Regions from separate parts of the Sulfitobacter sp. NFXS29 genome, predicted to be linked through region 2. Evidence: riboswitches for the same ligand, from Rfam matches in the RefSeq annotation. Region 2 holds a riboswitch; the other holds the start of a gene.

Region 1 (14,473 bases), on a different contig from region 2:
GCGCAGCACGAAGGGCAGCGCCATCAGCGCGTTCACGAGGGCCGTAACGGGGAGGCTCAACCGCGCCGGGTCGAGCACTGGGTTAATCAGAATGAACCAGCCGGTGCCGATCATCAGCGGCGAGGCGGCCAAACCCATCAGGCCAATCGCCTCAACACCGCCGCGCCGCCGGGTGGCGATCCAACCCGCCATCGGCAACGCCAGTGCGGCAAGTACCATCACGCTGAGGCCCGCCACCAGAATGCTGTTCAATGTAGCTTGCCAAACCGAAGGCGGCAGTTGCCCCAAACCGACCAATCCGCGCAGCACTACAGCCCCCAGCGGCAGCAGCAAAAACAAGGCGGCAACCGTAATCACGGTGATGTCGAGCAACCGTTGCCCCCCGCCCAGCGCATCCCAGCGACGCAAGGGGCGGTCCAGCCCGCCGCCCATGCTGATCGGCGGGATCAGCCAAAGCGCCGCAACCGCCGCAGCACCGGCGAGCACAAGCTGCACCACCGACAAAAGCGCGGCTCGCCCAAGATCGAAATCAAACCGAAACGCCTGATAGATCGCCAGCTCGATCGTCGTAGCACGCGGACCGCCGCCCAGTGTCAGGGCCACGGCGAAACTGGTCAGGCAAATCACGAAAATCAGCGCCGCCACGCCGGGCAGCACTTGCCGCAGCATCGGCCATTCCAGCGCCAGAAACAGCGCCCGCGGCGTCATCTGCAGTTGCCCGGCCAGTCGAAAGCGCTCTGACGGGATGCTCTGCCAGCCTTGCAGCAAAAGCCGTGTCACCAGCGGAAGATTAAAGAAAACATGGGCCAGAACGACGCCATGCAACCCGTAGATCGACACGGGCGGCAGGCCCAGAGCCGCGCCAAACTGGTTCAGCACGCCCGAACGGCCAAAGACCGTCAGCAGCCCCAGCACCGCCACGATCACCGGCAGAATAAACGGCGCGCCGAGCAATGTAATCAGCAACCCACGCCCCCAAAACCGCCGCCGTGCCAAGGCGCGGGCGACCGGCACGGCCAGCAGCACAGAGAGCACCGCCGACCAGATCGCCTGCGTGACGGTAAAACGCACCGCCGACCAATCCGCCGCCCCCAGCCCTGCCGCCACATCGGCTGCCCTGAAAACAGCGACCAGGGCGGCAAGGATCAGGCCCGCGACCAGTGCGGCGGCGAAAGGCCCCGTTTTGCCGCTTAACGCGACAGCGCGGTCAGCCATTCGTTCAAGGCCTCTTCACGGAGCGCAGGTACATCGGCATTGGGCACCAACAGCGCCTTGGCGGGTTGGATCATACCGTCGAACCCATCGGGCAAACCGCCCTCAGGCATCACGGCGGGGTACATCCAGTTGGTCGTCGGCAGCACCGATTGCGCGGCGTCAGAGACGAGGTATTGCAAGAACTGATCCGCCAGTTCGGGCTGATCCGACCCCGCGAGCTTTCCCGCTACTTCGACCTGCATGTAGTGGCCTTCGTCAAAGAGCGCGGCAGTCTTGCTGTCGTCCTCCTCTGCGATCAGGTGATAGGCGGGGGAAGTCGTGTAGCTGAGCACCATGTCGGCCTCGCCTTCGAGGAACAGGCCGTAAGCCTCGGACCAGCCCTTTGTGACCGTCACGACGTTATCCGCAAGCCCTGCCCAAACCTCGGGCGCCTCATCGCCATAGGCCGTTTTGACCCACATCAGTAGCCCCAAACCGGGCGTCGAAGAGCGCGGGTCTTGGATCACGATTTTGAGATCGCTCTCAGCCAGCGCTTTGAAATCGCCGGGCGCGTCCAGATCGGTGCCATGGACAAAGGCGAAATAGCCCCAGTCATAGGGGACGAAAACTTCGTCTTCCCAAGTGATCGGCAGGTCGTAGTCGGCCTGCAACCCGCTCGGCGCAAACAACTCGGTCTCCTTCGCGGCAGCGACAAGGCTGGTGTCGAGCCCCAGCACGATATCCGCGTCAGAGCGCGTGCCCTCAAGCTTAAGCCGCGCCAGCAGTGCCGCGCCATCGCCCATGCCGACGAATTTCAGGTCGCAGCCGCATTCGGCCTCGAACCCCTCTTTGATGGCCGGGCCGGGGCCCCATTCGGTGACGAAACTGTCGTAGGTATAGACTGTCAATTCAGGCGTTTCGGCCCATGCAGCCGATGCGCCCAAGACGCCCGCAGCAAGTGTAAGATACTTCATCGCATCCTCCTTTTGCGGCGAAAGGTAAAAGGTGGATGTCTGTCCGGACCTTCCCTCCGCCGGTGTTAACCGGTTCAGGTTCAACGGGTCCGCACAACACGTACATCTCAGCCCAAAGGCCCCCCGAGGTAGCGTCAGGGGTAGATCGGACCTGCACAATTGGCAAGGCAAATCCCCTTGAGGCAGGGCGCTGCCCCGGCTAAGGGTTTGACAACAGGAGGTCCGCCCATGTCGATCAACAGCTTTGGCCATCTTTACCGGGTCACCACATGGGGCGAAAGCCACGGTCCCGCCCTTGGCGCCACGATTGACGGCTGCCCCCCCGGCGTGCCGATTGACGAGGGCATGATCCAGCAGTGGTTGGACAAGCGCAAACCGGGCCAGAACAAATACACCACGCAGCGGCGTGAAGCGGATGAGGTGCGGATTCTCTCGGGCACCTTCGAAGGGGTAACAACCGGCACGCCAATCCAGCTGATGATCGAGAACACCGATCAGCGCTCCAAAGACTACGGCGATATCAAGGACAAGTTCCGCCCCGGTCATGCCGACATTACCTATTTCCAGAAATACGGCATCCGCGACTATCGCGGCGGTGGGCGCTCCTCGGCGCGTGAAACGGCGGCGCGGGTGGCGGCGGGTGGTCTGGCGCGTGAGGCGATCAAGGCGCTGGCCCCGAACCTGCAGATCACCGGCTATATGGTACAGATGGGCCCGCATAAGATCGACCGCGAAGCGTTTGACTGGGATCAGATCGACCAAAACCCCTTTTGGGTGCCCGATGCCAAGGCAGCGGACGACTGGGCCGCGTATCTCGACGGGCTGCGCAAGTCCGGCAGCAGCGTGGGTGCGATCATCGAAGTCACCGCGCGCGGCGTGCCTGCGGGCCTCGGCGCGCCGGTCTATGGCAAGCTCGACACCGATCTGGCCGCCGCGATGATGAGCATCAATGCCGTCAAAGGCGTGGAGATCGGCGAGGGCATGTCAGCGGCGATGCTGACCGGAGAGCTGAACGCGGACGAGATCACCATGGGGCCAGAGGGGCCGGAGTATTCCTCCAACCACGCGGGCGGTATCTTGGGCGGGATCAGCACCGGGCAGGATGTGGTCGTGCGTTTCGCGGTGAAGCCGACCTCCAGCATTCTGACCACACGGCGCACCATCACCAAACAGGGCGAAGAGACCGAGATCATCACCAAGGGCCGCCATGATCCCTGCGTCGGCATCCGCGCGGTGCCGGTGGGCGAGGCCATGATGGCCTGCGTGCTTTTGGATCATCTGCTGCTGCACCGCGGGCAGATCGGCACCAACCGCGGACGGATCGGCCCCGAAGCATGAGGACAAGAGTATGAAAGTCGATGATTTCTCCGCCCGCCCCGCCCTTGGCGTCGGGCTGAAAATCACGGCGATCCTGCTCTTTACCTGTATGTCTGCGATCATCAAATCGCTGGCCGACGACGTACCTGCAGGCGAGTCCGTTTTCTTCCGCTCCTTCTTTGCCATTCCAGTGATCCTGATTTGGCTGGCGCAACGCGGCAAACTGAAAAGCGGGCTTAAGACCAAGAACCCGATGGGCCATGTCTGGCGCGGGCTGTTTGGCACCACGGCGATGGGGCTGACCTTCACCGGCCTTGGCCTGCTGCCCCTGCCCGAGGTCACCGCCATCGGCTTTGCCACACCGATTTTCACCGTGATCCTTGCCGCCGTATTGCTGGGCGAACAAATCCGTCTGATCCGCGTGACTGCCGTGGCGATCGGGCTGGTTGGCGTGATGATCATCCTCTGGCCGCGTTTCAGCAGCATCGGTACGATGGAACAGACAGCCACCATTGGCGCGCTGTTGATTCTGATGGCGACGATGGTGCGCAGTCTTGTGCAGATCCACATCCGGCAATTGGTGCAGAACGAAGACACCGCCGCGATCGTGTTCTACTTCTCCTGCACCGCGTCGCTGCTGGCGCTTTGCACCCTGCCCTTTGGTTGGGTCATGCCGGATCTGCAAACCTTCGGCCTCTTGGTTCTGGCCGGGCTGATTGGCGGGGTGGCGCAGATTCTGATCACCTCGGCCTATCGCTTTGGCTCGGCCTCAATGCTGGCGCCCTATGACTATACCTCGATGCTTTTTGCCATCGTGCTGGGCTATGTCTTCTTTGCCGAACTGCCAACGATGATGATGCTGGCGGGCGCGGCGCTGGTGATCAGCGCGGGCGCGCTGGTGATCTGGCGCGAACGGCAGTTGGGGATGGAACGCGGCAAGGCGCGGTCTGTCACCGATCCCAAGGCGTGATTCATTGCGGGCTTTCGCCCCGCTCGCCCTCTGCCTATGGTGCCCCGAAACCGGATAGAGGAGATGACCGATGAGCGACGCGGATCCGCGAGACCATAAGGAGAAGATGCAGCAGCGTCAGGCCGAACAACGCGCCAAGGTGGCCGAACTGCAAGACCCTGACAAGGGTCTGGTGCTGGTCCATACCGGGCCGGGCAAGGGCAAATCCTCCTCTGCTTTCGGGGTGGTCGTACGCGCGCTTGGCTGGAAACAGCGCGTTGGCGTAGTACAGTTCATCAAGGGCAAATGGAAAACCGGCGAACGGCTGTTCTTTGAACAGCTGGACGAGGTGACATGGCACACGATGGGCGAAGGTTTCACTTGGGACACCCAAGACCGCAACCGCGACATCGCCGCCGCCGAAGCCGCATTCGGCAAAGCACGCGAAATGATGGCAAGCGGCGAATATGACCTTGTGGTGATGGATGAAATTAACATCGCCATCCGCTATGAATACCTCAAGATCGAAGATGTCATCGCCGGGCTTAATGCCCGCGACAAACGGACAGCGGTGGTGCTGACAGGCCGCGACGCAAGGCCCGAGCTTTGCGACTATGCCGATCTGGTGACCGAGATGTCCGAGGTCAAACACCCGTTCAAAGCAGGGATAAAAGCGCAGCGCGGCGTCGACTACTAAGACACGAAAAGGATCGCCCGCATCCGGGCGATCCTCTCACTGTGCCAAGCGGAGGGCGCTTAGATCGCCGCTCCTTTAGGGTCGAGCGTCACCGAATAAAGCTCGGTATCGGCACGGTCCATCAGGCGCACTTTCATCTGCTGGGTCTTGGCATCGATATCGACCAACCCAAAGAATTGCAGACCAGCAGAAGGCGGCAGGTTCACCTGACCCTCCTCCGGTGCTTTGACGTATTTCAACTCGGGGCCAAAGGTGCCGTCCAATTCGTTCGGACCAAAGGTGCCCGCGTGCAGCGGGCCCGAGACAAACTCCCAAAACGGGTCAAAGTCCTGAAACTGCGCCTTGTCGGGGTTGTAGTAATGCGCGGCGGTGTAATGCACATCCGCCGTGAACCAGACCACGTTGTCGACCTGCGCGGTCTTGATGAAACGCAGCAGCCCTGCAATCTCTTGCTCGCGGCCCTTGGCGGCACCATTATCGCCATTGGCAACCGCCTCGGCCCCGCCGCCGACAACCAGACCGATGGGCATGTCGCAGGCGATGACCTTCCATGTGGCCGCCGAATTGGTCAGCTCGCGCTTGAGCCATGCCATCTGCTCGGCCCCGAGGATCTCTGTGGCCTGCGACATCTCGGTCTGCATGTTCTCGCTGTTCGGCCCGCGGTAGCTGCGCAGGTCGAGGAAAAAGACATCCAGCATCGGACCGTAGTTGATCTTGCGGTAAACCCGCCCCGGCTCGGCGGGGGTGATGCGCAGCGGGGTCATCTCATGGAAGGCTTGCGAGGCGCGGGCGGCGAGAACGTGGATCGACTTCTCGCTATAGCGGTCGTCTTCCATCAGGCTGCGCGAGGAGGACCAGTTGTTCACGACCTCATGGTCGTCCCACTGCATGAAGGTCGGCACATGGGCGTTCATCTCGCGCACATGATCGTCCATCAGGTTGTATTTCCACTGGCCGCGATATTCGTCCAGCGTCTCAGCCACTTTGCGCTTCTCGTCGATGATGGTGGTGTTTTTCCACAGCGTGCCATCCTCAAGCTGCACCTCATCCTCGAGCGGGCCATCGGCATAGATCGTGTCACCGGAATGCAGGAAGAAATCCGGGCGGTGTTTGGCCATGGTCGCATAGGTGCGCATGCCCTCATCGTCGATGCCCCAGCCCTGACCGGCGGTATCGCCCGACCAAGCAAAGCGCACATTCCGGCGGGCGGCCGGCGCGGTGCGGAACTGGCCGATGATCGGCTCGGAGGTCGCGTTGATGTCGCTCAGGTCAGCAGCGGTGAAGCGGTAGAAAATATCCTGATCCGACGGCAGCCCTTCGACCAGACGTTTCACGGCCAGATCGTGGTTCGGCAGCGCGTTCATCGGTGCAAGCTGCCGGGCGTTGGCGAAGCTTTCGGTTGTAGAGATTTCGACCTGCACCCGCGCCGGGCGGTCGGTGCGGGTCCAGATCATGCCGGATTGCGTGTCGACATCACCCGATTGCACCCCATGGGTAAACACCGGGCGCGCGGCGGCACGGCTGAGGCTGGGCATGGCAAGGCTTGCGGCAAAGGCGGTGGAGCCCGCCAGCACAGCGCGACGGGTCGGGCGGATCAGTTTGGTCATCTTGGGCTTCCTCTGAGGGTGGCGATGGCCGCACAGAACCCCCTATGCGTGACAGAGCGCCGACAGCTGCGTGACCCTTTGGCGAAGCTTTGGCGACAGGGCTGTAACGTGTTACCGAAATCAACGCCGAAATTATATTCCGTAACATTTTGATTGAAACGAATCGCCCTGATGTGTAAATTGTGGGGCAACAACAGGAGCACCCCCATGCAGGCATTTATTTGCGACGCGCAGCGCACCCCCATTGGCCGTTACGGCGGCATCCTCTCTTCGGTTCGCGCCGACGATCTGGCCGCGATCCCGTTGAAGGCGCTGATGGAGCGCAATCCTTCGGTGGACTGGGCGCGTGTCGATGATGTCATCATGGGCTGCGCCAACCAAGCGGGCGAAGACAACCGCAACGTCGCGCGCATGGCCGCTCTGCTGGCGGGTCTGCCCGTCGATGTCCCGGGCGCCACGATCAACCGTCTCTGCGCCAGCGGCATGGATGCCGTGGGGGCCGCCGCCCGGGCGATCCGCGCTGGTGATATGGATTTGGCCATTGCAGGCGGGATCGAGAGCATGTCCCGCGCGCCTTTCGTCATGCCCAAGGCCGAAACCGCCTTTTCGCGCAGCAATGCCGTCTATGACACCACCATCGGCTGGCGCTTTGTGAACCCCAAGATGAAGGCCCAGTTCGGCGTGGATTCCATGCCCGAAACCGCCGACAACGTCGCCGCCGACCATGACGTGTCGCGCGAAGATCAAGACGCTTTTGCAGCGCGCAGCCAGCAACGCTGGGCCCAGGCGGATGAAAAGGGTATCTTTGCTGAGGAAATCACCCCCGTCACGATCCCGCAGCGCAAGGGTGATGACGTGGTCGTGGACCGCGATGAGCACCCCCGCCCCGGTACCTCGCGCGATAAGCTCGCCAAACTGCGCGGCATCAATGGCGCGGACCTCACGGTTACCGCGGGCAACGCCTCGGGCGTGAATGATGGCGCGGCGGCGATGCTGCTGGCGTCTGAGGCGGGCGTGAAGGACCACGGCCTCAACCCCATCGCCCGCGTTGTTGCCATGTCTGCCGCAGGTGTCGAGCCGCGCGTCATGGGCATCGGCCCGATCCCCGCAGTCCGCAAGGTGCTGGACCGCGCGGGCCTCACCATCGAGCAGATGGATGTGATCGAACTCAACGAGGCCTTCGCGAGCCAAGGCCTCGCCACCCTGCGCGCGCTTGGCGTGCCGGACGACGCGCCCCATGTGAACGCCAACGGCGGCGCCATCGCCATCGGACACCCTCTGGGCATGTCCGGCGCGCGTCTGGTGATGACGGCGGCGCTGCAACTCAAGCGGACGGGCGGCAAATACGCGCTATGTACGATGTGTGTGGGCGTGGGTCAGGGCGTTGCACTGATCCTCGAAAACGCAGGCTGAGACTTCTTTCCGAGAAAGGAACAGAACGATGTATGCACAGATGATCAAATCCACCGGCAAGGGCATCAAGTCCCTCGACGAGATGGAGCCTGAAGAGCGCGCCTTTCAGGAACGCATCGACGCGGGCGGCAAGATCGAGCCCAAGGACTGGATGCCCGATGGCTACCGCAAGAACCTGATCCGCCAGATCGGCCAGCACGCCCACTCTGAAATCGTCGGCCAGCTGCCCGAGGGCAACTGGATCACCCGCGCGCCGACGCTGGAGCGCAAGGCGATCCTCTTGGCTAAAGTGCAGGACGAGGCCGGCCACGGCCTCTACCTCTATTGCGCGGCGGAGACGCTTGGCGTGACCCGCGACCAGATGACCCGCGATCTGCTGTCGGGGAAGATGAAGTACTCTTCGATCTTCAATTATCCGACCCTAACATGGGCCGATATGGGCGCTGTCGGCTGGCTGGTCGATGGCGCCGCGATCATGAACCAAGTGCCGCTGCAGCGGACCTCTTATGGCCCTTACGCCCGGGCGATGGTGCGGATCTGCAAGGAGGAGTCCTTCCACCAGCGCCAAGGCTTCGACATCATGATGAAGATGGCCAAGGGCACAGAGGCGCAGCGCAAAATGGCCCAAGATGCACTGAACCGTTTCTGGTTCCCGGCGCTGATGATGTTCGGTCCGTCGGACAAAGACTCGGTCCATTCCGCGCAGTCGATGGCGTGGAAGATCAAGATGAACACCAACGACGAGCTGCGCCAGAAGTTCGTCGACGAGACGGTGCCACAGGCCGAATACCTCGGCCTGACGATCCCCGACGAGACCCTCAAGTTCAACGAGGAAACCGGCCACTACGATTTCGCCGAGCCGGATTGGGAAGAGTTCTTTCAGGTGCTCAAAGGCAATGGCCCCTGCAACACCGAACGGCTGGCGGCGCGCAACAAGGCCTGGGACGACGGCCGTTGGGTGCGCGAGGGGCTTCTGGCCCACGCCGAGAAAAAGCGCAGCAGAAAAATGGCAGCGGAGTAAGCGACATGAGCAGCCCTGAATCCAGCGAATACACAGGCACCGAAGCCGCCCCGCATGGCAAGGCGCGGACCACCGAATGGCCCCTGTGGGAGATCTTCATCCGCGGCCAGCACGGTCTGAGCCACCGCCACGTCGGCAGCCTGCACGCGCCAGACGCGGAAATGGCGATCAAGAACGCCCGCGACGTCTATACCCGCCGCAACGAAGGCGTGAGCATCTGGGCGGTCGAGGCCAGCGCTATCGCCGCCTCCTCGCCGGAAGAAAAAGGCGCGCTTTACGAGCCCGCCAATGACAAGGTTTACCGGCACCCGACGTTCTTCGACATTCCCGACGAAGTGGGGGCGATGTGAGCACCGATCCCAAGTTCGAATTCCTCTGCCGCATGGGCGACAACGCGCTGGTGCTGGGCCACCGCGTCTCGGAATGGTGCGGCGTGGCCCCGGTGTTGGAAGAAGACATCGCGCTGGCGAACGTGGCGCTGGACCTGATCGGGCAGACGCAGCTTTGGCTAGGTCTTGCCGGTGAAGTCGAAGGCGCAGGCCGCGATGCCGACAAGCTGGCCTTCCACCGCGACGTCTGGGATTTCCGCAATGTCTTGCTGGTCGAACAGCCCAACGGCGACTTCGGCCAGACGATGATGCGGCAGTTCCTGTTTGACGCATGGCATCTGGCGCAGCTGACCGCGCTGATCGATTCCAGCGACAAGGAAATTGCCGCCATCGCCGAGAAATCGGCCAAGGAAGTGACCTATCACCTCGAGCGCTCTTCTGACACGGTGATCGGCCTCGGCGACGGGACCGAGGAAAGCCACCGTCGGATGCAGGCGGCGCTTGATCTGCTTTGGCCCTATGTCGGCGAGATGTTCATCGGCGATGACGTCGACACGGCGATGGTCAAGGCGGGCATCGCGCCCGAACCGGAAAGCCTGCGCGCGAGCTATGACCAATTGGTCGGCGACTCGCTGGCAGCCGCGACCCTCACCAAACCGGAAGACGACTTTGCCCACAAAGGCGGAAAAAGCGGCGCGCGGCACAGCGAACATCTCGGCCATATGCTGACCCAGATGCAGTGGCTGCAGCGCGCCTACCCGGACGCCACATGGTGAAACCCAGCCCCCACAGCCGGCCGGCCCCCGCGCCGGTGCCGGGGGTGGTGCGCGATACCGCCCCGCGCAGTGCCGCGCTGGCCGAAAAGCCCGCGTTAGAGACGGTTTGGGCATGGCTCTCGGCGATCCCGGACCCGGAGATCCCCGCGATCTCACTCACTGATCTGGGTATCATCCGCGACGTGGTTTGGCAGGGCGACACGCTGGTCGTGACCATCACGCCGACCTATTCGGGCTGCCCGGCCACCAGCATCATCAACCTCGATATCGAGATAGCGCTGCACGGCCACGGGATCGAAAAGCTGGAGCTGAAGCGCCAGCTCTCCCCGCCATGGACTACTGAGTGGATGACCGACACCGGCCGCGCCAAGCTCGAAGCCTACGGCATCGCGCCACCCCGCCCCGCCGGTGGGCCGCAACATTGCCCGCATTGCAAATCCCCCGCGGTGGAGCGGGTCAGCCAGTTCGGTTCGACCCCCTGCAAGGCGCAGTGGCGCTGCACCGAATGCCGTGAACCCTTCGACTATTTCAAATGTATCTGAGGCCCCGATGAGCCAGTTTCACCCCCTCACCGTCACCGACATCCACCACACCATCCGCGACGCGGTGGTGCTGACGCTGAAGCCGGAAAACCCGGATGCCTTTGCCTTCACCCAAGGCCAGTACCTGACCTTCAAACAGGATTTCGACGGCACCGAGCTGCGCCGCAACTACTCGATCTGCGCCGGTCTCGACGACGGCGAGTTGAAGGTCGGGATCAAGCGGGTCGATGGCGGCGCGTTCTCGACCTATGCCAATACCGAGCTCAAGGTCGGCGATACGCTCCACGCCATGCCGCCGCAGGGCAAATTCTTCACCGCGATCGAGCCGGAGGTGGCCAAGAACTATCTCGGCTTCGCGGGTGGCTCGGGCATCACCCCGGTGCTGTCGATTCTGAAAACAGTGCTGAAACGCGAGCCGCGATCGACCTTCACGCTGGTCTATGCCAACCGCGCGGTGAACACGATCATGTTCCGCGAGGAGCTTGAAGACCTCAAAAACCGCTACATGGACCGGCTGACGGTGATCCACATCCTCGAATCCGGTCAGGATATGGAGTTGTTTGAGGGCCGTATCGATCAAGCGAAATGCGATGCGCTGTTTAAACATTGGATCCAGATCGACAATATCGACACCGCCTTCATCTGCGGCCCTGAGCCGATGATGCTGGCGATTGCCGAGGCGCTCAAGACCAATGGGCTGACCGACGAACAGATCAAGTTCGAACTCTTCAGCGAAAGCCAGCAGGGCCGTCTGGCCAAACAGGAAATGGCCAAGCGCAGCGAGGGGCAGAGCGGCACCGAAATCACCGTCATCATCGACGGCGCGCGGCGCAGTTTCACCATGCAGAAGGGCCAATCGGTGCTGGAAGCGGCGCTTGAAAACGGACAGGAAGCGCCGTTCTCCTGCAAGGCCGGGGTCTGTTCGACCTGCATGGGCAAGGTGCTGGAGGGCGAGGTCGAGATGATCTCGAACCACGCGCTGGAGGATTACGAGGTCGAGCGCGGCTATGTGCTGACCTGCCAGAGCTATCCGCTGAGCGATACGCTCACCATCGACTACGACACGCACTAAAGGAGCCGACATGCGCGATATTCACAGTTACGCGGCAGGCGAATGGCTGGCCCCGGGCGCGGGCGCCCGCAACATCGCCAGCGCCATCACCGGCGAGGTCATCGCGCAGGCCGGCAACGATGCGCTCGACGCGCAGGCCATGCTGGGCTTTGCCCGCGACCACGGCGGCCCTACCTTGCGCGCCATGACCTTCCACGACCGCGCGCGGATGCTGAAAGCGCTGGCGCTGCATCTGATGGAGCACAAGCAAGCGCTTTATGATCTGAGCTACGACACCGGCGCGACGCTGTCGGACCACAAGATCGACATCGACGGCGGCATCGGCACCATGCTGGTTTTCGCCTCTAAAGGTCGGCGCGAGATGCCGGACGCCCATGTCTATCTCGACGGTGCGCCCGAGCAATTGGGCCGCGAGGGCCAGTTCATGGGTCGGCATATATGCACCCCACTGCAGGGCGTGGCGGTGCATATCAACGCCTTCAACTTCCCGGTCTGGGGCATGTTGGAGAAGCTGGCCCCGACCCTGCTGGCAGGTGTCCCGGCGATCGTAAAACCGGCAACGGCGACCTGCTACGTCACTGAACATTGCGTGCGGCTGATGCTCGACAGTGGGCTGCTGCCGAAGGGCGCGCTGCAACTGGTCAGCGGCGGCTTGGGCGACATGCTCGACCACCTCGACTGTCAGGATGCCGTGGCCTTTACCGGATCTGCCGATACCGCGCTGAAACTGCGCAGCAATCCCTTGTTGCTGCAGAACTCCGTGCGTTTCACCTCGGAGCAAGACAGTCTAAACGCCTCGGTCCTTGGCCCCGACGCCGTGCCCGGCACGCCAGAGTTCGACCTCTTCGTCAAGGAAGTGCAGCGCGAGATGACCGCGAAAGCAGGGCAGAAATGCACCGCCATCCGCCGCATCATGGTGCCGCAGGCGCAGGTCGACGCGGTGATCGCGGCCCTGTCCGAACGGCTCGCCAAGACCACCATCGGCGCCCCCCGCGCCGAGGATACGCGCATGGGCGCGCTGGTCTCGGGTAGCCAGAAACGCGACGTGCTGGAAAAGGTGGGTCTGCTGAGTGCCGAGGCCGAGCGTGTTTTTGGCGACCCCGACAACTTCACAGTCAAAGGCGCTGACAAAGACAAGGGCGCATTCTTGCCGCCGATGCTGTTCCATTGTGCAGACCCAGATAAGGCCGAGCGCGTGCATGACACCGAGGCTTTCGGCCCGGTGTCCACCCTCATGCCCTACCGCGATCTGGCCCACGCCTCGCAGTTGCTGAACCGCGGCCAAGGCTCTCTCGTCGCCTCCATCATCACCAACGATGGTGAGGTGGCGCGCGAGTTGACCATGGGCTCCGCAGCCTTCCACGGACGGCTCTATTTCAACAACCGCACGTCGATGGGGGAGGCCACGGGCCACGGCTCTCCGCTGCCGCATATGGTGCATGGCGGGCCGGGCCGGGCAGGCGGCGGCGAAGAACTGGGCGGCATCCGCGGCGTGATGCATTACATGCAGCGCACGGCCATTCAGGGCAGCCCCGACATCCTCACCACGATCGGCAAACAATGGGTGCCGGGGGCGGAAGAGATCACAGACCGCGCGCATCCCTTCACCCGCCGTTTCACCGAGCTGGATCTGGGCGAAACCTTCTACTCGCCCACCCGAGAAGTCACGCTGGAGGATATCGAGACCTTCGCCCATTTCACCGGCGATACTTTCTACGCTCATATGGACGACGAGGCCGCCGCCGCGAACCCCTTCTTCCCGGGCCGCGTGGCACACGGCTACCTCTTGCTCAGCTTCGCTGCGGGCCTTTTCGTGCAGCCCGATCCCGGCCCGGTGCTGGCCAATACCGGCCTCGACAACCTGCGCTTTCTTGAGCCTGTCTCGGCGGGCGACAGCATCAAGGTGCGGCTCTCGGTCAAGCACAAGACGCCGCGCACCGAGGAATATGGCGAGGTGCGCTGGCATGTGACCCTGACCAACCAACGCGAGGAGGCGGTCGCGGAATATGAACTGCTGACGATGAATGCCCTCTGATCCCTCCCTTCCCGCTGTCGCGGCCTTTGCGGGCTTGGGGGGCCAGCGCGTCTGGTCGCTGATGGTCAGCCTGTTTGGCGATCTGGCACAGGGAGAGGGCGATGCGATCGACGGGCCGGTGCTCTCGACGATCATGGGCGCGCTCGACGTGCGGCCAGAGGCGAGCCGCGTGGCGCTCCATCGGCTGCGCAATGACGGGTGGTTGCAGTCACACAAGGTCGGGCGGATCAGCCAGCACAGCCTGACCGCCCAAGGCCGCGCGGAAAGTGCCGCCGCCAGCCCCCGCATCTACGCCGCGCCGCCGGACCTGTCAGAGCCATGGCAGATGGTGGTGACCGAAGAGAACGGACGCGAGACCGACAGCGCCCTGCGGGACGCGGGTTTCATCGCCGCCATGCCCCGCGCCTATGTCGGGCGGGCCGGTAACGCGGCCCCCAAAGACTGCCTTGCCCTGCCCGGCAGGCCGCCGCCCGACTGGCTGCGCCGCGCGGTGGAGCCTGCCGAGCTTGAGGCCGACTATGCTGCGCTGCTGGCTGCGCTTTCTACC
Region 2 (14,473 bases):
GCCTCCTGCGCGCGGGCGGCGGCGCTGTCGAGACCCGACAGCACAAAGATCACCCGGCGGTCGCCCTGTTTGGCCGAACCGACGAGACCATAGCCCGCTTCGCTGGTGTGGCCCGTCTTCAGACCGTCCGCGCCGATGCCGAGACCCAAAAGCGGGTTGCGGTTGGTCTTGTTCTGCGGCGCACGGCCATCAAAGGCAAACTCACGTTCGGCAAAGAGCGGGTAGAACTGCGGGTAGTCCGAGATGATCCGGTTGGCCAGCAACCCAAGGTCACGCACCGACATCAGATGCCCCGCCTGCGGCCAGCCGTTGGAGTTGGCGAAGGTGGAATTGGTCATCCCCATCTGCTGCGCGCGCTGTGTCATCAGCCGGGCAAAGCCGTATTCCGTGCCATCGGGGCTCAGCGCTTCGGCGATCACGGCAGAGGCGTCGTTGCCCGAGAGCACGATGATGCCCCGGATCAGGTCTTCGACAGAGACGCGGTCGGTGGTGTCGAGAAACATGGTCGAGCCGCCATAGGACATGGCATGTTCCGACACGGGCAGTTTTTCGACAAGGTCGAGCCCGCCGTTCTGCTTGCCGCGTTCCACAGCCTCAAAGGCCATGTAGAGCGTCATCAGTTTGGACATCGACGCAGGCGGCAACGGCTCATCCGCGTTTTTGGCCAGCAGCACGGTGCCGGTGGTCTGGTCCAGCACATAGGCGGCAGTGGCGCGGGTGTCGAAGGCGGCGGCAGGCTGGAGTGTCAGCACCAGCGCCACGGCGGCAGCAAAAAGGCGGATCATAGGAAGCATTTCCTCCGGTTTGTCAGTTCGACACGGCATAGGCGTCGGTAAAGCCCTCAGCTTTGACCTTCTTAAGAAGGGCGTCGAGTTCGGATTGGCTTGTGGCGGGGCCGATCACCACGCGCCAGAAGGGTTTGTTGTTGATCGCGCTTTCCTTGACGGTGGGCACCATGCCAGCGCCGCGCATCTGCTTGGCGGTGCGGGTGGCATTGGCCTCAACGCTGAAGATGCCCAGTTGCACGAAGGGTTTGGACAGTTTGGCACCGCTCGCCGTTCGCGCCGGTTTCGGGGCCGCGGCGACTGGCGGTTTGGCCGCCGGGGTGGTGCTGGCTGTGGCGGTGGCCGCAGAATTGGCCGCTGTGCTGGCCGACGCGGTCGCGGCAGGCTCCAACGCCGTGGCCGTCACGGGGGCAGGGGCGGCAAGCGTGCCCGCAGCATCGCCGGTGTTTTCCGCCTCAAAGCTTTCCTCAGGGGCGGCGCTTTCTTCGCGGCGCAGGGCGGTCACGTTCAGCGGCGCCGGGGCGCCCGCCAGAATGCCAAGTGCGGCGGCAGCGTCCGAAGAGATCTGCAATTTCGGGCCGGGCAGTTCCCGCTCACGGCGAAACAGCGCGCCGATCACGAATTTGCCGTTCGCCTCATTGCGCACGATCACGCGCTCAGGCTCGGTCACGTCTGGATGCGCGACCCAGACCCCGCCGAGCGAAGGGCGCCCGTCCCACAGACCCTCATCCGTGGCCGAGAACACCTCAGGTGCTTCGACATCGCGCTCGACCAGTTTGGTCGAGGTGCTGCGCGGGGCGCTGGCGCCCTCATTCGCGCCGAAGGGAAGTTTGAAATCGCCGCCTTCACAGCCAGCCAGCAAACCAAGCGCCAGAATGCCCACGCCCAAGCCCGCTGCGCGGCTTTTCTTGATGCGCAACGGTTGATTGTCCCTGCTCATGCCTTTGATGTCCTTGCCTGCTGTCGTCGCGCGCCGCGACCCATGTCCCGCGAGAATGTCGCGCCGTTGGATCGGCACGCCCTTCGCCCCACTGAAAGGGGCTTTGGCGCAGAGTAACCCGACCGAGCGGCCCTTGAAAAGACCGCGCAGGGCAGATCGGCGAATTTCCCCAAGGGGCAGCAGGGGTCTGGGTGTGAAAATGTGCATTTGCCGAATCAATCTGGGCGCACTAGGAGGAGCGTGCTGCGGAGGAGTGGCAGAGTGGTCGAATGCACCGGTCTTGAAAACCGGCGTGCGTGAGAGCGTACCGTGGGTTCGAATCCCACCTCCTCCGCCACCATGCCCCAGATCGCAGCCTCTTACAGATAAAACCGCCGTGCTGCCCAGCGGGCCAGTGCTTCGACCGCGGTCCACAGCAGCAAAGACAGCGCCGCCAGAACGATCAACGCCGCGAACATCAGAGCGGTCTGGCCGCGGCCATTGGCCATCAGCATCAGATGCCCCAAGCCGCGGGAGGAACCGACCCATTCGCCGATCAGCACGGCAAGGGGGCCGTAAACCACCGCGAGGCGCAGGCCCGAGATCAGGCCGGGCACCGCATGGGGCAGGCGCAGCAGCAGCGTTTCGCGCCAACGGTTGGCGCCAGAGAGACGCGACAGATCGCTCAGGCCCGTCGGCAGCGCCATCAGCCGGTCAAAGAGAGCAGAGGCAATGGGGAAATAGGTGACAAGCGCGATGGTGACGATTTTGGACGGCATGCCGTAGCCAAGCCAGAGGGTGATCACCGGGGCGAGGGCGAAGACAGGCACGGCTTGGGCCACCACCAGCATCGGCCGCAGCAGCCAGCGCGCGCGGCGCGAAAGGGTCAGCAGCAGCGCTGTCTCAATGCCCAGAAAAATCCCCACGCTCAACCCAAGCGCTAGATTGCCCGCCGACCACAGCGCGTTCTGCCACAGCAGTGCGGCATTCGCGCCCAGCGCCTGCACGACAAGCCATGGCCCCGGCAGGATGAAACGCGGCACCCCGCTGAGGGTGACCACGAGCTGCCAAAACGCCAAAGCAAGCGCAAAGCATACCGCGCCGCGCCATAGTCTATGCCCCACATGCGCCATCAGGCGACCTGCGCGGGTGCGGCCAGCCCCATACGGCGGAGGAGATCGGCTTGGGCTGCGAGGGTTTCAGGGGCGTCGATCTCGCGCGGTGGATGCGCTTTGGGCAGGCTGCAGGGGGTGACCCCTTGGCGGCTCACGATCCACGCATGATCGGCCAGCCTAAGGGCCTCGGCAGGGTCATGGGTAATCAGCACGACAGTCCGCCCGCAAAGCAGCCGCGCCGCCAAATCTTGCATTTTAAGGCGGGTCACCACGTCGAGGGCAGAGAAGGGTTCATCCAGCAGGACAACGGGGCGATCTTCGTAGAGGGTGCGCGCAAGGGCGACGCGCTGGCGCTGACCGGCGGAAAGCTCGGCGGGTTTGCGGCCCCCTTCGGCGGCGAGGCCCACTTCGGCCAAAAGCGCAGTGGCGCGGTCAGGATCCGCGCGCTCTCCACGCAGGCGGGCGGGGATGGTGACATTTTCCATGGCGCTCGCCCATGGCAGCAACTGGTCATCCTGCGCCATCATCGCGACACGGGGCGCGAGGGGCCGATCGTCATCGGCTGCGATGCGCCCGTTTAGACGGGCGGCAGAGGGCAGGCCCGCCAGAAGGCGCAACAGCGATGTTTTTCCAACGCCGGACGGGCCGAGCAGCACGTTCCATTGCCCGGCCCTGAGGGTGACATCGAACCCGTCGATCAACGGGGCAGCGGCCCCCTGCAGCGCGCCTGATAAATGAATTTCAGGCGCTGTCATGGTGCGGCGGGCGCAAGCGCCATGCCCCAGAAACCGACTTCAAGCCGGGTCGCGGTATTGAAACGCTCTTTTAGGGTTTTGGCGCGTGGCAGTGTTTTCCAATCCGCGCCCAGACGCCGCCGCAATGCGCCGTCGATCAAAGCGCCAACATCCCGGCAAAGCGCTTGGTAATCTTCGCCGCCATAGACGGCGCACCAATCGGCATAGGGGCCATCATTGCCCCGAAGGCTCAGCCCAATCTCACCATAGCCCAATACACAGGGCGCAAGTGCGGCCATCAGATCAAGGAAATCACCGGAATAGCCTGCCTCTAGCACATAGCGTGTATAGGCGAGGTTCCCCGGTGCCTCTGCCGTGGCTTCAAGCGTGGCGCGGTCGATGCCTTGGCGCGCGCAGGTTTCCACATGCAGTGGCATCTCTACATGAACAAGCGCATGGACCGTGGCGCTGGCTGCGGCCATCTCATCCAGCGTTTCCGCCTTGGCCGCGGCCAGCGCCCATGCGCGGGCGAAATGGATCAGAAACACATAGTCCTGCCGTAGATAATGCAGATAGCTGGCCTGTGGCAGGGTCCCCGCGCGCAGCTCTTCGACAAAGGCATGGCGGGTGTAGTCCCGCCACGCCTCTCCGGCGCCGCTGCGCCATGCGGCAAAGGCATCGCCATAGTCGGGTGCCGTCATGGCTTGGCCTGCGCGGTGACATCGACCACCAGATCAGCGGCGGGGATCACGGTCTCGACCACACCGCTTTCCTGCATGAAAGCCTCGAACCGGTCGTAGCGCCCATGATCCACGGCGGCGGGGCGGGTGGCGAAACGCGGCCATGTGTCTTCCCAGGCGCGGGTGTTCAGCTCGTTGCGCAACTCGGCATCGGAGGCAAAAAAGGTCTCACCGCTGGCAGCCGGATCGTTGACGATATCGGCCGCGGCACGTTCGGTGGCACGCAGGAAGCGCGCGATCATCTCGCGGTCCATATCCTCGGCATGGGCGACATAGATCAGCTCGTCATAGGCGGGCACGCCTTCGGCTTCGGGGTAAAAGCAACGGCCCTCATGGCCTTCGATCTGCATCTGGTTCAGCTCGAAATTGCGGAACGCGCCGATCACGCCGTCGACCTGACCCGACATGAGCGCGGGCGAGATCGACCAGCCGATATTGATCTGCTCAACCTCAGAGGGGGCCACGCCATGGTGGCTCAGCATCGCGTCCAACAGCATCTCTTGCACGCCTGCCACGGCGAAACCCATTTTCCGGCCCTTGAGGTCGGCCATCTCTTTGACCGGCCCGTCGGCGCGCACCACGAGGCAGGTCAGCGGGGTCTCGACCAAGGTGCCCACGCGGCGCAGGTCCAACCCCTCGCGCTGGGCCAGATGCAGTTCCGGCTGGTAGGAGACCGCCAGATCGACCCGGCCCGCCGCCACCATGCGCGGCGGATCGTTCGGGTCGGCGGGAGAGATCAGTTCAACCTCCAGCCCCGCATCGGTGAAATAGCCCCTTTCCTCGGCCAGAATGATCGGCCCGTGGTCGGGGTTGATGAACCAATCCAGCATGACTGTCATCTTGTCTTGGGCCAAGGCCGGGGCGGCGATCAATGTCAGGGCGAGGGGAGTAAGGATGTGTTTCACGAAAGGCTCCATTTTGTGGTTTTGTTCAAGAAAGGGTCAGGCACCGGGCAGGGCCAGCAGGGCGATTTCTCCCGGCCAGCGGGCGCGGAGGGTGTTGGCCGCGTGATGCGCGCGCAGGCCGGTGCGGCAGGCGAGCACGATGCGCGGTGTGTGTGGGGGCAGCGGCAGGTCCGGCAGCGCCTCGGGGGGGACATGGCGCGCTTGGGCTGAGAAGGGCGCGGGCGCTTCGGCGCGCAGGTCGATAACCATATCGCGCGGGGCGATCTGGCTCTCGGCGATGAAATTTACGGGCGACGCAGGTTCGGGAGCGCTGTCAAAGCGAAAGCCCGACATCCGCCATTGCGCGGCGTCCCAGACCATCAACTGCCCGAGCGGAGAGGGTGACAGCCCCAGCAGCACCGACAGCGCCATCTGCGCCTGCGCCGCGCCGATTACTCCCACCACGGGGCCCAAAACGCCCGCCGTGGCACAGGTGGCCGCCGTCTGCGGCAAATCTGGGAAAACCGCGCGGAGAGAGGGGGCAGGCCCACAAAAGCCGCCAACATAGCCCGACATCCCAAGCGCCGAAGCCGAGATCAGCGGCTTGCCTTGCGCCAAAGACAGATCCGAAAGCGTCAGGCTGACGGCGAAAGTGTCCGCGCAGTCGAGGGCAATATCGCACTCCGCCAGCAATCCGGGGGCGTTGGCGGGGGTAAGCCATTCGGCACGCGGGGTGAGCGTCACCTCCGGGTTCAGCGCCGCCATCGCCTCTGCCGCGGCGGTGACCTTGGGCCTGCCGATATCGCCCATTTGGTAGAGCGGTTGGCGGTGCAGGTTACTCTCGGCCACCACATCGCCATCGACCAGCGTGATGCGCCCCACACCGGCCCCGACGAGGTATTGCAGCACCGGCACCGCCAGTGCCCCGGCACCGACGACGAGCACATGCGCGGCGGCAAGCCGTTCCTGCCCCTCGACACCGACCTGCGGCAGAATCGTCTGGCGGGCGTAGCGGCTCATGCCGTCACCTTGAGCCATTCGCGCATCCGCGCCTCGGGGTCGGCGTTCAGGGTGATATCCGTAACAGCCGCCACCGTATCGGCCCCAGCGGCAAAAGCCCCCGGCGCGCGGGCGACGTTCATCCCGCCGATGGCACACAGCGGGATATCCCCGATCCTTGCCTTCCATTCTGTCAGCCGGTCGAGACCCTGTTCGGTCCATTTCATCTTTTTAAGGATCGTTGGATAAACGGGGCCAAGCGCGATGTAATCGGGGGCGAGGGCAAGGGCGCGCTCAAGCTCGGCATGGTCATGGGTCGACAGGCCCAGCTGCAGCCCCGCCCGGCGGATCGCGGGGATGTCGGCTGTATCCAGGTCCTCTTGGCCCAGATGCAGCCAGTCGACCCCCAGCTCAATCGCGAGCTGCCAATGATCATTCACCACCAACAGCGCGCCGTGCTGGCGGCAGACGTCAAGGGCGGTGATGATCTCGTTCCGCAGCACGTCTTGTGGCGCGTCTTTAATGCGCAGCTGCACCAGTTTTACGCCCAAGGGCACCGCCCGCGCAACCCATGCAGCACTGTCGAAAACGGGATAAAAACGCGGCAGGGTCATAGCCAAGCCTTTCCGATTACGGGGGTGGAGGGCACCGCCATATCGCGCTGGCCCATTGGGCCGGAGGCGGCGGCAAGCGCGCCCGCGCGGCAGGCCAGCGCAAAGGCCTCGGCCATGGCGGCGGGGTCGCGGGCTTCGGCGACGGCGGTGTTGAGGAGCACCGCGTCGAAGCCCATCTCAAGCGCCTGTGAGGCATGGCTGGGCAGGCCAAGGCCCGCATCGATCACCATCGCCACCTCCGGAAATGCCGCCCGTAGACTGCGCAGCCCGTGCTGGTTGTTCAGCCCCAGCCCCGACCCAATCGGCGCGCCCCAAGGCATCAGCACCCGGCAGCCCGCATCGACCAGCCGCCCGGCCAGCACCTGATCTTCGGTGGTGTAGGGAAAAACCTCGAACCCATCGGCGCAAAGCGCCTCGGCGGCCTCAACCAAGCCGAAGGGGTCAGGCTGCAGGGTGTCGGCATGGCCGATAACCTCAAGCTTGATCCAATTGGTCCCGAAATACTCCCGCGCCATCTGCGCCGTGGTGATCGCCTCCCGCGCCGAATGGCAACCGGCGGTGTTGGGCAGCAGATGCACGCCAAGCCCGCGCACCATATCCCAAAACGCCTGACCCGCACCCTGTTCGCGGCGCAGGGAAACGGTTGCAACCGGGGCGGCACTTTGGCGAAAGGCGGCCTCCATCACCGAGGGCGAGGGGTAGCGCGCGGTGCCCAGCATCAGCGGCAGGGGCAGAGAAACGCCGTAAAAGTCGCGCATCGTTCAGCCCCCCTGCATGGCGCTGAGCACTTCAAGCCGGTCGCCGTCACTGAGCGTCGTCGCGCTCCGCGCGCCTGCGGGGACGAAATTGCCGTTGAGGGCGGTGGCGACTTTCGCTTCGCCCCAGCCAAGCTCCACCATGGCCGCGTCAAGCTGCGTGGCTGTGATTTGACGCGTTTCGCCGTTCACTTCAATTTTCACGGAATAAATCCCCTGTTGTCGCTGTTGCAAGAAAGGCTGCGGCCTGTTCTGCCAAGGCCGGTGCCATAAGAAATCCGTGCCGAAACAATCCGTTAAGGTGCAGCACCGCGCCGCGTTGCACGATGCCGGGAAGGTTGTTGGCAAAGGCGGGGCGCAGGTCGGCGCCCATTTCGATGATCTCGGCTTCGGCAAAGCGCGGGTCGAGCGCATAGGCCGCCGAGAGCAGTTCCAGCGCCGAGCGCGCGGTCATTTGGACGCGGCTGGCGCTTTCGATCTGGGTTGCGCCCAGCATGTAAATTCCGTTCCCGCGCGGCACCACATAAAGCGGGTGGCGCGGGTGCAGCAGGCGGATCGGGCGGGTGAGGGTGATCTCAGGCGCGCGCAGCAAGATCATCTCGCCGCGCACCGCCCGCAGGCCGGGCAGGTCGGCGCTGGCGGCCATGCCACGGCAGTCGATCACCGGGCCTGCGACCTTGGATGGGGTAAGGGGCGTGGGTTCGACCTTCACCCCATGGGCGGCGACCGTTTGGGTCAGATCATGCAGGGCTTGGCGCGGGTTCAGATGCGCTTCCTCGTCAAAGAACAGCCCGCGCCGATGACACCCGGAGAGCTCGGGCTCGAACGCCGCGATGGCCTCGGCGTCGCATGGGGTGTGGCCGTCGGTCCGGTCGGCGAACCGCTGGATTTCTGCGCGGTCACGTTCCGGGGCGAGGACCAGCGTGCCCCTGTGGGTGACCTCGGTAATCTCAGACCACTTCGCCGCGGCACGCCGCCCGTGGGTCACCACCGCAGGCTCGCTCAGCGCGCCTTCGCAGAAGGGGGCGAGCATACCGCCCGCCCACCATGAACAGCCATGCGGCCCGGGCGTGCCTTTGCGGTCGACCAACCGGGGCCGCAGCCCCTGCGCCAGACAGGCCCGCGCTGTCCAAAGCCCCGCAACGCCTGCGCCGATGATGGTGACGTCACTCATGGGGCCAAACCGCGTGGAAGTGATGTACCGGGCCATGGCCACTGCCGATGTTGAGGGTGTCGGCAGCTGCAATGGCGCGTTGCAGATAGGCATGCGCAGCCCGCACGGCCTGCGGCAACGTCTGCCCCCGCGCCAGCCCCGCTGCGATGGCGGCGGAAAGGGTGCAGCCGGTGCCGTGGGTGTTGGCGGTGTGCTGGCGGGGCGCGGAAAGGCGCAGGGGTTCATCCGCGGTGATCAGCAGATCGACGCAGGTCTCCCCCTTGCCATGCCCGCCCTTCATCAGCACCGCGCCGGGACCGGCCGAGAGCAGGGCGCGGCCCTGTTCCAGCATGGTGGCCTCATTGGTGGCTTCCGGCCTGTCCAGCAGCCGTGCGGCCTCGGGCAGGTTTGGGGTCAGCACATGGGCCAAGGGCAGCATCCGGTCACGCAGTGTCTCCACCGCCGCGGCAGAGAGCAGGGCATCGCCGGATTTCGCCACCATCACCGGGTCAAGCACCACAGGCGCGGCGCAGCCCGCCAGCCCCTCGGACACGGCGGTGATCGTCTCAGGATCGCCCAACATGCCGATTTTCACCGCACCGATCGCCAGATCGTCAAAGACTGCCGCCATCTGCGCCCGGATCATCGGGGGAGAGATCATCTCAACCCCGGTCACCGCGCGGGTGTTCTGCGCCGTCACGGCGGTGAGCACGCTGGCCCCGTAAACGCCAAGCGCGCTGAAGGTCTTGAGATCGGCCTGAATTCCCGCCCCGCCGCCGCTGTCGGACCCTGCAATCGTCAGTGCTTGAAACGCCATTTGGCCCCCATGTGTTAGATGGGCCAAGGGCGTGTGGATACGGGGTAAACGACGGGCCGCATGGGGCCGATGCGTGGTTCCGTTCCCTACGCCGGTACGACCCGGATCAGGTTCGATGGGTCGGTTTTCACCTCTCAGCCTTGCGGCACCCCAACGGATTGCGGGCAGGCTAGCGAGGCGGGCTGGCAGGGTCAACTGGTGATGATTAATTTATGTGTTATCTTTATGTTTCAATAATTTGCGGCTCACACTTCATCAAGAACATGAAGATTCGTTAATGAAAGTCCCGCGACTTCGGGATCACCCGCGCATCGCGCGGATGGCTATGCATCGCCACCTGACCGGGCAGCGGATGGGTCGGGTGATCTCCCCGCGTGGTGATGCCGGGCATCGGTGCGTCCGACAGCGAAGCAAGCCTGTCAGAGCGGTCTTCCAACCTATCGGCCACCACATGGATCACCCGCCCGTCGGTCTGCACGCGCCCTTCGACCACCAGCAGCCGCGCGGCCATGATCGTGGGGCGGTAAAGCTTGAACATATTCGGCCAGATCACGAGATTGGCGACCCCGCATTCATCCTCCAGCGTGATGAAACAGACCCCCTTGGCGCTGCCCGGCTTTTGCCGCACCAGCACCAGCCCCGCGAGCTTGACCCGCCGCCCATGCCCCATCCGCGCCAGATCGCGGGCCGAAGAAAACCCCTGCGCGGCGAGGCTGGAGCGGTAGAAGGACATCGGATGCGCCTTCAGCGACAGGCGCAGCGTCTGGTAGTCGGCCACGACCTGTTCGGCCTTCGGCATCACCGGCAAGGTGACTTCCCGCTCCGGCCCCTGAGCCGCCGCCTCGGCATGGTCAAAGATCGGCAAGGCGGGCGCGTCGCGCAGCCCTTGGGCCTGCCAAAGCGCTTGGCGCCGGTCGATCCCCATGCTGCGCATCGTGTCGGCGGCGGCAAGCTGGCGGATCGCCTTGGCGTCTAACCCCGCGCGGGACTTGAGGTCTTCGACATCGACAAAAGGCGCCTCCCGTCGGTCCATGATCCGCGCGGCGGCTTTTTCCTGCAACCCGTCCACCATGCGCAGCCCCAACCGCAGGGCAAAGCCCTCGCCGCAGGGCTCCAGCGTGCAGTTCCAATCGGAGAGGTTCACATCCACGCCGCGCACCTCGACCTGATGCTCCCGCGCATCGCGCACGATCTGCGCCGGCGCGTAAAACCCCATCGGCTGTGAGTTCAGCAGCGCGCAGGCAAAGGCCGCGGGGTAGTGGCACTTCATCCAAGACGAGACATAGACCAGCTTGGCAAAACTCGCCGCATGGCTTTCGGGAAAGCCGTATTCGCCGAAGCCCTTGATCTGGTCGAAACAACGTTGCGCAAAGACCGGGTCATAGCCGCGTTTGGTCATCCGGCCCACCATCTTGTCCTGCAGCTTTTCAATCGTCCCGCGCGAGCGGAAGGTGGCCATGGCCTTGCGCAGCTCATTGGCCTCGGTCGGTGAAAACTGTGCGGCGTCGATGGAGATCTTCATTGCCTGTTCTTGAAAGATCGGCACACCCAAGGTGCGGCTGAGGATGCTGAAGAGCTCGTCCTGCGGATAGGCCGGGCCGGGGGCGGGGTAGACGACGCTCTCCATCCCCTGACGGCGGCGCAGGTAGGGGTGCACCATGTCGCCTTGGATCGGGCCGGGGCGGACGATGGCGACTTCGATCACCAGATCATAGAACACGCGGGGCCGCAGCTTTGGCAGCATCGCCATTTGCGCACGGCTTTCGACCTGAAACACCCCGAGGCTGTCGCCGCGGCAAAGCATATCGTAGGTGGGCCGCCCTGTGGCGTCGTCCTCGTGATCCTCCACCGGGACGGTGGCCAGTTCCAGCGGGCGGTCGTAATGCGCCTCGATCAGGTCGAAACATTTGGCGATACAGGTGAGCATGCCAAGGGCCAGAATATCGACTTTGAAGATTTGCAGCGCATCAATGTCGTCCTTGTCCCATTCGATGAAACTGCGCTCGGGCATGGCGCCGTTGCCGATGGGCACGATCTCGGTCAGGGGGCGCTCGGTCAGGATGAAGCCGCCGACGTGCTGGGACAGGTGGCGCGGCATGCCGATCATCTGTTTGGCCAGCGTCAACACCATGCGCAGGTAGGGGTCCGAGAGGTCAAGCCCGGCCTCGCGGGTGCGCTCGTCGTCCATCTGGCCTTCGAAACTGCCCCAGATCGTGCCCGCGAGTTTCGAGGTGACGCCCTCCGACAGCCCCATCGCTTTGCCGACCTCGCGAATGGCCGAGCGCGGGCGGTAGTGGATCACGGTGGCGCAAAGCCCGGCGCGGTGGCGGCCGTATTTGCCGTACATGTATTGGATGACCTCTTCGCGCCGTTCATGCTCGAAATCCACGTCGATGTCGGGCGGCTCGTCGCGTTCTTCAGAGAGGAAACGCTCAAACAGCAGGTTGTGCACGGCTGGGTCGACCGAGGTGATGCCGAGGCAGAAACAGACCGCGGAATTGGCCGCCGAGCCGCGCCCTTGGCAGAGGATCGGCGGCTGCGCGTCCTGCCGGGCGAAGCGCACGATGTCATAGATGGTCAGGAAATAGCGGGCGATCTTTTTGCTCTCGATCAGGGCGAATTCCTTCTCGATGGTCTTTTTCACCGCCTCGGGCACGCCTTGCGGGTAGCGACCTTTTGCGCCTTCCCATGTCAGACGCGACAGTTCCTCCATCGGCGTGCGGCCCTCGGGGACGATTTCATGCGGGTATTCATAGGCCAGATCGGTGAGGCGAAAGGCGATGCGGTCCGCCAGACGGCGCGTCTCGGCGATGGCATGGGGCCAGTCGGCGAAGAGGCGGGCCATCGCCTCGGGCGATTTCAGGTGCCGTTCGGCATTGGCGGCCAAGAGATAGCCTGCCTTGGGCACGATCACACCCTCGCGGATCGCCACCATCACATCCTGCAAGGGCCGCCGGTGGCGCGCGTGGTAGAGCACATCGTTGGTGGCGAGGAGCCTGAGGCCATGTGTACGAGCCAGCGCATCGAGCTGGTTGATCCGCGCCCGGTCATCTCCGCGGTAGAGGAAACTGGCCCCGATATGCCGCATGTCCGGCAGTGCTTTCACCAGACGCGGCAGGCCAGCGGCAAAGACGTCAAGGTTCTCGGGCGGCATGACGATCAGATGCAGCCCTTCGGCGTGTTGGCTCAGCATCTCCAGCGTCAGATGGGTCTCACCCTTTTGCTGCCATTCGCCGTCTACAGATTGCATCTTGCCCGCCGACAGCAGCGTCGAGAGCCGCGCATAGGCGGCACGGTCCTGCGGATAGGCCAGCAGTTCGGTCCCACAAAGCAGCAACAACCGTGCCCCGATCAGCGGGCGGATATGGGCCTTTTCCGCCTCCACATGCAGCCGCACCACGCCTGCCAGCGTGTTGTGGTCGGCGATGCCGAGGCTGTCATAGCCGTGGTGATAGGCCATCTCGATCAGGTCCACGGCGTCCGAGGCGGCGCGCAGGAAGGAGAAACAACTGGCCAGCCCAAACTCCACGTAGTCCGCCCGCGGCGGGGCGGCAAAACCGTCTTCGCCCAAGGTGCGGCGCTTATGTCCTTCCTGCTCGGGCATCAGGCAAAGAGCCCATGCAGAAACCAGCGCGGCTCGGCCCCGCGACCGTCATAGATCACCCCCTCGCGGTAGAGCCAGAAACGCTGTCCGCCCTCGACCTCTACTTTGTAATAATCGCGCAGCCGGGTGCCGGGGCGGTCGCACCACCATTCCGGCGCGATGCGTTCGGGGCCAGTGTGGCGCGTGGTTTTATAGGTGACGCGGCGCCAGTTGAACTGCGAGGGCGGGCCTTCGGGCACGGCATAGATCACGCGCACCTCCTCGGCGGGGGTGAGCAGGCGCAGCGGACGGTCGCGCAGCAAGGCGGGTGCGGCTGTAGGCGTGCCGTGCAGGGCGTCGACCCGTTGCTCCACCCGTTCGGGCTTATGGGTCTCGCGCCACTGAGGCCAGCTGACCTTGTCTGCCCCCAGCTTGGCGGCGAGCCGGTCGAGCAGCCCGGCCACATCCGCCGAAGGGTCGCGTTTACCGTCGAGGTGGTCTTGCATCAGCGGCAGCGGTTCGCTGGTCAGCGCCTCCAACGTCAGCAGGTCAAAGCCGAAACCACTGTCGATGTTTTCCAGTTTGCCGTCGAAAAGCCTGCGCAGGTGCGCGGGGTCACGGCTGGCCCGCGCCGTGGCGACCCCAAGCGCGCGCCAATCGCCGTCGATGCGGTAGATGGTCAGGCGCAGCCGCCGCGCGCCAAGCTCGGCGCGGGCCAGAAGGGTGCAGAGGTCATCCACCAGCGCGGGCAGATGCGGGGCGGGGTCGATCACCGGCTCAGGCAAGCGGCTGCGGGTTATGAAATGGCGGTGGTCCGGCGGGGCGTTCAGCGGGTCGGGCGCCTTGCCGAGCGCTTTGTCGAGCAGGATCAGCGGGTTGCGGTCGGGCTTGAGGCTGGCGAAGCGGCGCATCAGCGCGGCGCGGGGCAGATCGCTGAGCGCGCCGATGGTCTTGAGGCCAAGACGGTCCAGCAGCCGCGTGGTCTGGGCATCCAGCCGCAGGGCGGCAACGGGCAGGGGGGCGAGGGCGGTGGCCACGTCCTCAGCCCCGCAGATCTGCGCGCCCGAGCCGAAGCGCGCCAGCGCCTGCGCGGCACCTGGGGTGGGGGCCATGGCGACCCGCGCCGTCAGCCCCTGCAACGCGAAACGCGCCCGGATGTCGCGCAGCATCGCCGCCTCGCCGCCAAACAGATGGGTGCAGCCGGTGACGTCCAGCAGCAACCCATGATCCACGTCGCGCGCCGTCCAAGGACACCAGCGCCGCGCCCAATGCACCAGCCGTTGGATCAGCGCCTCGTCGCCCTCCAGATCGGCGGGTTCAACATGCAGATCGGGGTGGATGGCCTGAACATCGACCACCCGTGCGCCTGCCTCGA

What was found. Region 2 has a riboswitch for thiamine pyrophosphate ahead of thiD (bifunctional hydroxymethylpyrimidine kinase/phosphomethylpyrimidine kinase). Riboswitches for the same ligand answer to the same signal wherever they lie in the genome.
Region 1: it holds a riboswitch for thiamine pyrophosphate, as region 2 does, so the genes downstream of both, thiB (thiamine ABC transporter substrate binding subunit) here and thiD (bifunctional hydroxymethylpyrimidine kinase/phosphomethylpyrimidine kinase) in region 2, are expected to answer to the same signal.

The regions. Positions count from the first base shown of each region.
Region 1 is NZ_JAGDED010000007.1:18,450-32,922, forward strand. Features, by position in the region: gene J3456_RS12080 (thiamine/thiamine pyrophosphate ABC transporter permease ThiP) at 1-1,215, opposite strand, end outside; gene thiB (thiamine ABC transporter substrate binding subunit) at 1,191-2,168, opposite strand; TPP riboswitch at 2,203-2,304, opposite strand; gene aroC (chorismate synthase) at 2,397-3,506, shown strand; gene J3456_RS12095 (DMT family transporter) at 3,517-4,455, shown strand; gene cobO (cob(I)yrinic acid a,c-diamide adenosyltransferase) at 4,526-5,131, shown strand; gene J3456_RS12105 (alkaline phosphatase D family protein) at 5,191-6,738, opposite strand; gene pcaF (3-oxoadipyl-CoA thiolase) at 6,946-8,151, shown strand; gene paaA (1,2-phenylacetyl-CoA epoxidase subunit PaaA) at 8,180-9,172, shown strand; gene paaB (1,2-phenylacetyl-CoA epoxidase subunit PaaB) at 9,178-9,522, shown strand; gene paaC (1,2-phenylacetyl-CoA epoxidase subunit PaaC) at 9,555-10,277, shown strand; gene paaD (1,2-phenylacetyl-CoA epoxidase subunit PaaD) at 10,271-10,819, shown strand; gene J3456_RS12135 (2Fe-2S iron-sulfur cluster-binding protein) at 10,827-11,891, shown strand; gene paaZ (phenylacetic acid degradation bifunctional protein PaaZ) at 11,902-13,926, shown strand; gene J3456_RS12145 (PaaX family transcriptional regulator C-terminal domain-containing protein) at 13,916-14,473, shown strand, end outside.
Region 2 is NZ_JAGDED010000004.1:229,814-244,286, forward strand. Features, by position in the region: gene J3456_RS09265 (D-alanyl-D-alanine carboxypeptidase family protein) at 1-785, opposite strand, end outside; gene J3456_RS09270 (SPOR domain-containing protein) at 808-1,725, opposite strand; tRNA gene J3456_RS09275 (tRNA-Ser) at 1,973-2,062, shown strand; gene J3456_RS09280 (ABC transporter permease) at 2,085-2,837, opposite strand; gene J3456_RS09285 (ABC transporter ATP-binding protein) at 2,837-3,574, opposite strand; gene J3456_RS09290 (TenA family protein) at 3,571-4,254, opposite strand; gene J3456_RS09295 (ABC transporter substrate-binding protein) at 4,251-5,198, opposite strand; gene J3456_RS09300 (ThiF family adenylyltransferase) at 5,235-6,197, opposite strand; gene J3456_RS09305 (thiamine phosphate synthase) at 6,194-6,790, opposite strand; gene J3456_RS09310 (thiazole synthase) at 6,787-7,548, opposite strand; gene thiS (sulfur carrier protein ThiS) at 7,552-7,749, opposite strand; gene J3456_RS09320 (FAD-dependent oxidoreductase) at 7,739-8,719, opposite strand; gene thiD (bifunctional hydroxymethylpyrimidine kinase/phosphomethylpyrimidine kinase) at 8,712-9,515, opposite strand; TPP riboswitch at 9,582-9,678, opposite strand; gene J3456_RS09330 (error-prone DNA polymerase) at 9,790-13,119, opposite strand; gene J3456_RS09335 (Y-family DNA polymerase) at 13,119-14,473, opposite strand, start outside.